Regions from separate parts of the Arthrobacter sp. Y3223151 genome, predicted to be linked through region 2. Evidence: predicted binding sites of a transcription regulator. Region 2 holds the regulator's gene; the other holds the start of a gene.
What was found. Region 2 encodes HrcA, which represses chaperone genes, less so after heat shock. Its sites were predicted from a motif close to TTNGCACTCGNNNNNNNCGAGTGCNAA; they were not measured.
Positions count from the first base shown of each region.

Region 1: AC5RUP_RS04895 (Hsp20/alpha crystallin family protein) is a predicted target of HrcA. The motif match lies at 1,988-2,014, and genes of this name have one in related genera.

Region 1 is NZ_JBNHGI010000002.1:241,060-245,461, forward strand. Features, by position in the region: gene AC5RUP_RS04880 (trimethylamine monooxygenase) at 1-434, shown strand, start outside; gene AC5RUP_RS04885 (hypothetical protein) at 560-958, opposite strand; gene AC5RUP_RS04890 (J domain-containing protein) at 970-1,443, opposite strand; gene AC5RUP_RS04895 (Hsp20/alpha crystallin family protein) at 1,541-1,963, opposite strand; gene AC5RUP_RS04900 (MerR family transcriptional regulator) at 2,069-2,422, shown strand; gene AC5RUP_RS04905 (class I SAM-dependent methyltransferase) at 2,501-3,124, shown strand; gene AC5RUP_RS04910 (hypothetical protein) at 3,174-3,398, opposite strand; gene AC5RUP_RS04915 (YegP family protein) at 3,550-3,756, shown strand; gene AC5RUP_RS04920 (DNA cytosine methyltransferase) at 4,172-4,402, shown strand, end outside.
Region 2 is NZ_JBNHGI010000005.1:22,236-26,637, forward strand. Features, by position in the region: gene AC5RUP_RS09065 (DUF4870 domain-containing protein) at 1-230, opposite strand, end outside; gene AC5RUP_RS09070 (DUF3097 domain-containing protein) at 340-1,182, opposite strand; gene hrcA (heat-inducible transcriptional repressor HrcA) at 1,329-2,342, shown strand; gene dnaJ (molecular chaperone DnaJ) at 2,416-3,549, shown strand; gene AC5RUP_RS09085 (16S rRNA (uracil(1498)-N(3))-methyltransferase) at 3,552-4,391, shown strand.

The sequences.
Region 1 (4,402 bases), on a different contig from region 2:
ACGCGCAGGCATGGTTCGCCCGCGACGTGATGCTCGGCCGAATTGAACTGCCGTCGCTGCAGGAACGCCAAGCGGACATCCAGGCCTGGCTGAACCGTCAGGACGCACTCCCCGACCACGACGCCGAGGCCGATTTCCAGACCGACTACCTGCGCGACCTGATCGCCCTGACGGACTACCCCGAGTTCGACCTGGACGCCGTCGCGGTGCTGCTCAAGCAGTGGATGAAGGACAAAGAAGAGAACATCCTCGGCTACCGGGACATGATCCACCGTTCCGTCATGACCGGAACCATGGCCGCCCGGCACCACACCCGCTGGATCAACGCCATGGATGACAGCATGGCGCGCTACCTCGGCGGCCCCTCCGAGGACATGGACACCGGAGCGCTGGCCGCCCTGACCGGGGACACCAAGCAAGCCGCCGGCAGGTAGGACCCGCCAAGAACCACGGACGACGGCGGGTGGGCCGGGAGCGCTGCCTCCCCGCCACCCGCCGTCGTCACCTCCAGTGCCCCGGTTGAACCCGGGCTCAGGTGTTTACCCCGGTGGCCCAGCGCCTAGTGCCCGTTCCCGCCTGTTCCGTAGATGAACTCCTCGGCGTGGGACACGGCCTTTTTGAACGAGTCGTTGCGCAAGGCCGCCTGTTCCGGGCCGCCGTTGACGCTTTCCGTGTAGTTCGTGAAGCCCGGGCGCAGCGCCCAGATGCCACCGGCCGGCGGCAGGTAGAACACGGCGAAAGACCGGTGTTCGCCGTCGTCGTCCTCCCACACCGGCACGACGGCGACCGCAGCGCCGGTATCGACGTTGATCCACTGCGCACGCGGCCTCGGCTGGCCTTCCTCGAACACGCTCGGGTCCAAAAACGGCGCCGTCCCCGGCCCCCAGCGCTCCTCGAACCGTTCATGGAAAACGGGAAACAGGTGATGGTCGTACCGACGCCAACTGGAAACAGGCATTGATCCTCGCTTCATCGAAAGGGGAATAGCAGCCACTCAGGCCACACGGTATCGTCCGGCTCCGGTCGTGGGAAGCCGAGGTAGACCGGATCCGCCACCTGCATGGCCGGGCGCACTGCGGGCGCGGGACGGGGACGGGTCCTGGGCGTCGCGGGCCGTCCCCGCGAAGCCTCCTGCGCGCCGCCGGGCGCAGCCGCCGTTTGGTCGCCGCGGCGGCCGCCGGACGAAGCCCCCGTTTGCCCGCGTCCGCTGCCCACCCGGCGTCCGCGGTCGTAATCTCCTCGGCGTCCCGCGTCACCCAGCACGGAATAAGCCTGCAGGATGGCACCCATCGCCAGGCCGTCGGCGCGCGACCGCGGCGCATCGCCGTCGTGGTTCAAATCCGGGTGATGCATGCGCAGTAAGGCCCGGTAGGCGCGTCTGATGTCCGCCTCGCTGGCATCGGGCGCCACGCCGAGGATGGCGTAGAAGTCGGCGTCACCCATGCTGGCCTCCCTCCTGCTGCCGAAAACTGCCGCCGCTCATGGCCAGCCGGTGGCTCCGCCCGCGCCCGGGCGTCACCACCGGCTGCGATCCCACAGGTCAGGCGTCGATCATCTGCTTGGTGTCTCCGCTGCTGATCTCGATCTTGCGCGGCTTGGCCTGCTCGCGGATGGGGATCCGCAGGGCCAGCACGCCAGCCTCGTAGTTCGCCGTGACCTTGTCCGTATCCAGCGTGTCGCCCAGGATCAGCTGGCGGCTAAACGTGCCGCTGGGCCGTTCGGCGGCAACAACTTCCTTGCCGTCCTCGATCTTGGACTTGCGCTCCGCAGCAACCGTGAGGACATTGCGTTCCACGTCCAGGTCAATGGTGGACGGATCGACGCCGGGCAGGTCGAGTTCGACAACGAACTCCTCGCCCTCGCGCCACGCATCCATCGGCATCGCCACCGGGCGTGCCTGGTTTCCGAAGACCTGCTGGGTCAGGCGGTCCAGCTCACGGAAGGGATCAGTTCGCATCAACATGGCAGCCTCCTTCAGTTCTTCTCCTTGGCGCTCACCAAATCTGTGTTCGAGCGCATAGATATTATGACTCTGCGCTACTATGTTTGCAAGTCGGTTTTGGGAGGAATGTTGGCAAGCGAGAAGAAGCAGCCGCGGACGGACAAGGGTGTCTACGGCATCTCCGTGGTCTCCGACATCGTGGGCGTGGGCGAGCAGACCCTGCGCCTGTACGAACGGCGCGGCCTGCTGGAACCGGAGCGCACGGCGGGCGGCACCCGGCGGTACAGCCAGGACGACGTCGACCGCCTCCGCAGGATCGGCGAGCTCGTGGACGACGGCGTGAACCTGGCCGGCGTCGGCAAGGTCCTGGAGCTGGAAGACGACAACGCTTCGCTGCACCGGCAGCTCAAAGCGGCCAAGGAACGCGCCGCCGGACGGGAGCAGCGCGAAGAACCGGAGGAAACCACGCGGCCGGCCTGAACGCCCTCCCTTCCGCCCGGCACGCGGAGTATGGTCGACACCGGGACCTACATCGGAGCTAAACAGAGGACCACGCTCATGGGACTGCGAAGCGCGCTGTTCGCCGCGCAATACGATGCCGCCATTCGCCGCGAACCGGCGGAGCTCGCGTCACACCGCACCGCCTTGTTGTCCGGTTTGAGCGGGATTGTGTACGACGTCGGTGCGGGCACCGGCGCGAATCTGCCCTACTTCCCGCCGGGGTGCTCCGTGACATTGGTCGAGCCGGACCCGAACATGCGCAAGCGACTGGAGTCCAGAGTGGGGTCCCACTCCACAGCGCTGCGCGTCGTGGATGCGGTCGCCGAGGACTTGCCGGCCGAGGACGCCAGTGTGGACGCCGTGGTGTTCACCCTGGTGCTGTGCAGCGTGCCCGACCAGGCGGCGGCGCTGGCCGAGACCAAGCGCGTGCTCAAGCCGGGCGGCAAGCTCCTCTTCCTGGAGCACGTCCGCGGCCCGGGCGCGCACGGCAGGGTGCAGGACCTGCTGCAGCCGGTGTGGTCGTTCGCGGCACAAGGCTGCGAGCCCAACCGGAACACCGCGGCGGCGATAGCCGCCGCTGGCTTCGACGTCTCAGTGCAGGACGAGTTCGCCGTCGGCCCGGCATGGCTCCCGATAAATCCGATGGTGGCGGGCACGGCAACGCCCGGAGCCAACCGCTAGGCTGTCTCCGGGCGCTGCGCGGCGCGGCCGCTTTAGGCGGAAGCGTTGGTTACCCGAATCCCCCGAGCTTGTCCTTCATGCCGCCCAGCTTCTCGCCCAATCCTCCGGGGAGCTTGCCGAGCAGCGCGTCGACGTCGATGCCCAGCCTGGACAACAGCCCCGAGTCGCGCTCGGTGTCCACCTTCTCCGGCAGTTCTGCATCTGCCGCAACTGCCTGGTCCTCTTTTCCCTGCTGCTTAAGGAAATCGATGATCTGCTGCTTGTCGATCTGCATGGGTTTTTCCCTTCGCTAGCGTGTCAGCGTACTGACCACTCTCCTCGCGGCCGGCACGTGTGGCAAGGGCTCAAGACGGCAGCAAACGCCGGATGGCATACTGTTTGGACTCCACAGCGCTGTGGAAACCTCGTGGACAGGAACGCTAGACATGGCAGGGCATTTCGAAGTGATCAAGGCGCCCGACGGCGGCTACCGGGTCAGAATGCTGGACGGTAAGGGAAAACTCATGGCCGAATCGGTCACGTATCCGTCCCTCCAGGAGGCTAAGGACGGCATCGAGCTGGCCCGGGAAATCGCCGGCACCGGCCGGGTGATTGACCGAACGGACGGCGCGAATCCGGAGCCCGACGCGTAGCGTCGGAGGCCTGTACGTGTGGCGGAAAAGGGCATGCCCTCCAGCTCGCCAGCGGCGGGCGCGAAGAGGGCGTCGTCCACCGTTTCGGTCAATTTTCGGCCTGCGGCAGACCATCTGCCGCCCAGCCGGCCAGCTGCAGCGCCCCAGCGAGCAACAGGTAGGCGGCGATGAGCGACGCCGAGTGGCCGAAATGCTCCGTGCTTCGAGCAGAACTGGAAGCACTAGCGCCACATCGACAGCAATCTTCGGGCTGGTTAGGGCCTTTCGTCCGTGGTAATAGGTCCCCTCGGGCACTTTTGCGTCCTTCACGAGACGCGATCCACCGTGACACCTCGCGTATTGCCACCCAAGTTATCCACACCACTCACAGTTGTCCTGGAAATTGTGGGTCTGGTACGGCACAATTGATCAAGTGATGAAATACGTAGACCTCTTTGCCGGTTGTGGCGGACTTTCCCTTGGTGTTGAGCGAGCCGGAGGACGGCTCGTTGTGGCAGTCGAAAAATCTGATATGGCCGCAAGGACGTTCTTCCACAACCTTGTGGGAGACGCCTCCGACGTGCGGGAGTGGGACCGATTCGTAGCCTCGCCTACAGCCAATCAGGTACAACACGGAGTACTCGTCCGGGAACTGAGCGTCCTTCTG
Region 2 (4,402 bases):
TTCAGTGCCTCTTTGGACTCCTGGGCGGTGAAGGGGCCCCGGTCCTTGAAGATCAGGTAGATCGCCAGCGACGGGAAGCAGCCCAGGATGCCGCCGAAGTGCGCCATGGTGGCCCATTGCCGGTCCTCCGAAGGGGTCAGGGGCAAAGCGGACGCCGACGCGCTCTGGTACTGCTGGCGCGGAGCGGACTTGCGCTCCGGCTGCTGCTTACGCGCAGAGTTCTCGGACACTGGACCTACCTTCGGAAAATCTTCTGATGGCTCACTTCTGTTCCTAGCCTAGCCGTTCCACCCCGTCACCCGGTGCATTCCGCGAGCGCCGGCGCCGGCCGGGACCGGCTCAAACGGTCAGGAAATCGATGACTTCTTCCACCCGGCCCAGGAGGCTGGGCTCCAGGTCGGCATAGGTGTTGACACTGCCCAGCAGCCTCTTCCAGCCGTCGGCGATGTCGATCTGGGTCCGGTGCGGCCAGCCGAGGCCGGCGAGGATGCCGGTCTTCCAATCGGTGCCGCGCGGAACCACCGGCCACGCGGACCGCCCGATGACCGCCGGTTTGATGGCCTGCCAAACATCGACGTAGGGGTGGCCCACAATCAGTACGTTGCCCGCTGCCGCGGGCACGGCCATGGCGGCCTCGGCTATCCGCCACTCCTTGGAGTTGGGGACCAGGTGGTCCACCAAAATGCCGAGCCTGCGCTGCGGACCGGGGGAGAAGTCCGCCACGGCCGCCGCCAAATCGTCCACGCCGTGCAGGGGTTCGACCACGATTCCCTCTACCCGGAGGTCGTCTCCCCAGACCTTTTCCACGAGTTCGGCGTCATGCTTGCCTTCGACCCAGATCCTGCTGGCCCGCGCGACCCTGGCACGCTGGCCCTCGACCTTGACCGAACCGGAGGCCGTCCGTTGCCGGACGGGTGCCTTCTGCGCGGGCGCCGCCGGCACCACCTTCACCGGCTCGCCCTCGAACAGGAAGCCGAAACCCAGCGGAAACGAGCGGACCTTGCCCCGGCGGTCTTCCAGCGACACCAGATGCACACCGCCGGACTTCTCCACCCGGACGACGGCGCCCACCCACCCGCTCTGTGCGTCCTCGAGCACCAGTCCCGGTTCGGCGCCGATTTCGCGCAGTGCCCGGGCCTTGGGGGCGGTGAGATCCTGGGGGCCCCAGCCGTAGCTGCTCATAAACTTTAAGTCCTCTGCTGGTTGTGGTCCTCACGGCACGGCCGCCCGACAATGCTAACAACGGCGGCGACGTATTAGACTTAGCACTTGGACGTGTTGAGTGCTAACGGTCTGTCCGCAGACGAGTTGGAGACAGGAGGAGTGCAGTGAGCGAGGTCCGGAGGCTGGAAGTGCTCCGCGCCATTGTCGAAGACTATGTGCACTCGCGCGAGCCGGTGGGCTCCAAGGCACTGGTCGACCGGCACAGCCTGGGCGTGTCGTCAGCCACGATCCGCAACGACATGGCGGCGCTGGAGGAAGAGGGGCTGATCGTCGCCCCGCACACCAGCGCCGGCCGGATTCCCACGGACAAGGGCTACCGCCTGTTCGTGGACCGGATTTCGGACGTCAAGCCGCTCTCTGCCCCCGAGCGCCGCGCCATCCAGAAACTGCTGGAAGGCGCCGACGACCTCGACGATGTCATGGAACGCACCGTGCGGTTGCTGTCCCAGTTGACCAACCAGGTGGCCGTCATCCAGTATCCCCAGCTGGGTGCTGCCAAGGTGCGCCACATCGAATTCATCCTGCTGGCTCCCAAAAGGGCCCTGGTCGTGCTGATCGCGGACAACGGCAAGGTGGAGCAGCATGTCGCGGCGCTTCCGGCGGACGTCACCGAGGATGCCCTGTCCACGCTGCGCGCAGCGTTCCTGTCGGCGCTGTCCGGGAAACCGCTGGCGGCGGTGCCGGGGCTGCTGAAGACCTTCCCGGTGCCGCCGCAGACGGCACCGGCGGGCACGGTCGAGGCCTTGGCGTCGCAGCTTTCGCAGCTTGCCGCGGCCACGAACGAGGAGCGGATCCTGATGGCCGGCACGGCCAACCTGGCCCGTTCCACGGTCGACTTCCAGCTGAGCATCGGTCCCATCCTCGAGGCTCTTGAAGAACAGGTGGTGCTGCTGCAGTTGCTCTCCGAACTGCATCAGGACGCGCGTGGCATGTCGGTGAGCATCGGCAGCGAAAACCCCTACGGTTCGCTGGCCGAAACCTCCGTGGTGGCCACCGGGTACGGCCCGGGCGCGACGGCCAAGGTCGGCATCCTCGGCCCCACCCGGATGGACTATCCCACCACCATGGCCGCGGTGCGCGCCGTCGCACGTTATTTGTCACGGATCCTCGCCGGCTAGCCACACGCCGCGCAGTGTCCGCACCGGCCGTCGGCGCCGGTGAACCGATCCCCAGGAAGTGAAGTACTACAAGGTGAGTAACCACTACGACGCCCTCGGTGTCAGCCAGGACGCCTCCACCGAGGAAATCAAGAAGGCCTACCGCAAGCTGGCCCGCAAGCTGCATCCGGATGTGAACCCCGGCCCGGAGGCAGCCGAACAGTTTAAGCAGGTCAGCCACGCCTACGAGGTGCTGTCCGACCCGCAGAAGCGGCGCATCTACGACACCACCGGCAACGAGAACGGCAATGACACCGGCTTCGGCGGTGGCTTCTCCGGGTCCGGGTTCGCCTTCCAGGACATCTTCGAAAGCTTCTTCGGCGGCGCCGGGGCGGGCGGCGCCGGTCCGGCCTCCCGGACCCGCCGCGGCCAGGATGCCCTGATCAATGTGCGGATCGACCTCAAGGACGCGGTCTTCGGGGTCAACAAGAAAATCGAAGTGGACACCGCCGTCGTCTGCCCCACCTGCGACGGCAGTTGCTGCCGCCCCGGCACCAGCCCGCGCACCTGCGACATCTGCGGCGGTTCCGGCCAGGTCCAGCGTGCGGTGCGGTCCATCCTGGGCCAGGTCATGACCACTGCCGCGTGCGGCAGCTGCCAGGGCTTCGGCACGGTCATTCCCGACCCCTGCAACGAGTGCAACGGGGAAGGCCGCGTCCGCAGCCGGCGTTCGCTCACCATCAAGCTCCCGGCGGGCGTCGGGACCGGAACGCGGATCCAGCTGGCCGGCCAGGGCGAAGCAGGCCCTGCCGGCGGCCCGCAGGGCGACCTGTATGTGGAAATCCGCGTCAACCCGGACAAGAACTTCATCCGCGAGGGTGACGACCTGCATGTCACGCTCTCGGTGCCGATGACCGCTGCCGCGCTGGGCACCGACCTTACGCTGGACACCTTCGACGGCGAACAGGAAGTCAGCATCAAGCCTGGCACGCAGGCGGGCGAGACCCTCACCCTGCGCGGCCTGGGCGTGACCCACCTGCGCGGTTACGGCCGCGGCGACCTGCAGGTGCACGTGCATGTGGAGACGCCCAGCAAGCTGGATGCGGAGCAGGAGGACCTGCTGCGCCGGCTGGCCCGGGCCCGCGGCGAGGAATACACCGAGGGCAAGCTGGCGTCCTCCGGCACGGGCGTCTTCGCCCGCCTGCGGGACCGGCTCGGTAACCTCTAGGCGTGACCAGCCACCTGTTCTTCACGGCTCCGGGCGAGCTCGACGACGTCGCTCCGGGCGACAGCTTCACCCTGGCCGGGGACGAGGCGCGGCACGCCGTCACCGTCAAGCGGATCGAGCCGGGTGAAGCCGTCGATCTGGCCGACGGGCTGGGCCGGCGGCTGATAGGGGAGGCCGTTGCCGGCACGTCCGGCCAGCTCACCGTCCGCGCGCTCCGGATCCTGCAGGAACCGAGGCCGGACCCGGAGTTGGTGCTGGTGCAGGCGCTGGCCAAGGGAAACCGCGACGAACTTGCCATCGAAGCGGCCACCGAACTGGGCGTCGATGCCGTGGTGCCGTGGCAGGCCGAACGCAGCATCGTGCGCTGGAAGGCGGACAAGGCGGCCAAGGGAGCGGCGAAATGGCAGCTGGCGGTCCGGGCGGCCGCCAAGCAGTCGCGGCGTGCCCGCGTTCCGGAGGTGGAGCCGCTGGTGGAACGGGCCGGGCTCTGTGCCCTGATCCGGGACAGCCGGCTCTCGCTGCTGCTGCACGAGGACGCCGCAGGCAGCGTTGCCGACGCCGTGGAGGCGGCCGGGTTGCGTGCCGGCTCAGCCGCCGGGGAGCGCGGCGGAAACGACGGCGCCGGTGCCCGGCCAGGTGCCCAGCCCGGGGGCCGGACCGGCGGCGTGGCGCGCGTGCTGATGATTGTGGGCCCCGAAGGCGGGATGAGCCAGGCCGAAGTGGACGCGATGCTCGACGCCGGGGCGGTGGCGGTGCGGCTGGGGCCGCACGTCCTGCGTTCCTCCACGGCCGGGCCCGCCGCCTTGACCTTGCTCAGCGAGTTGCTGGGCCGCTGGCGCTGACCGCGTCCGTC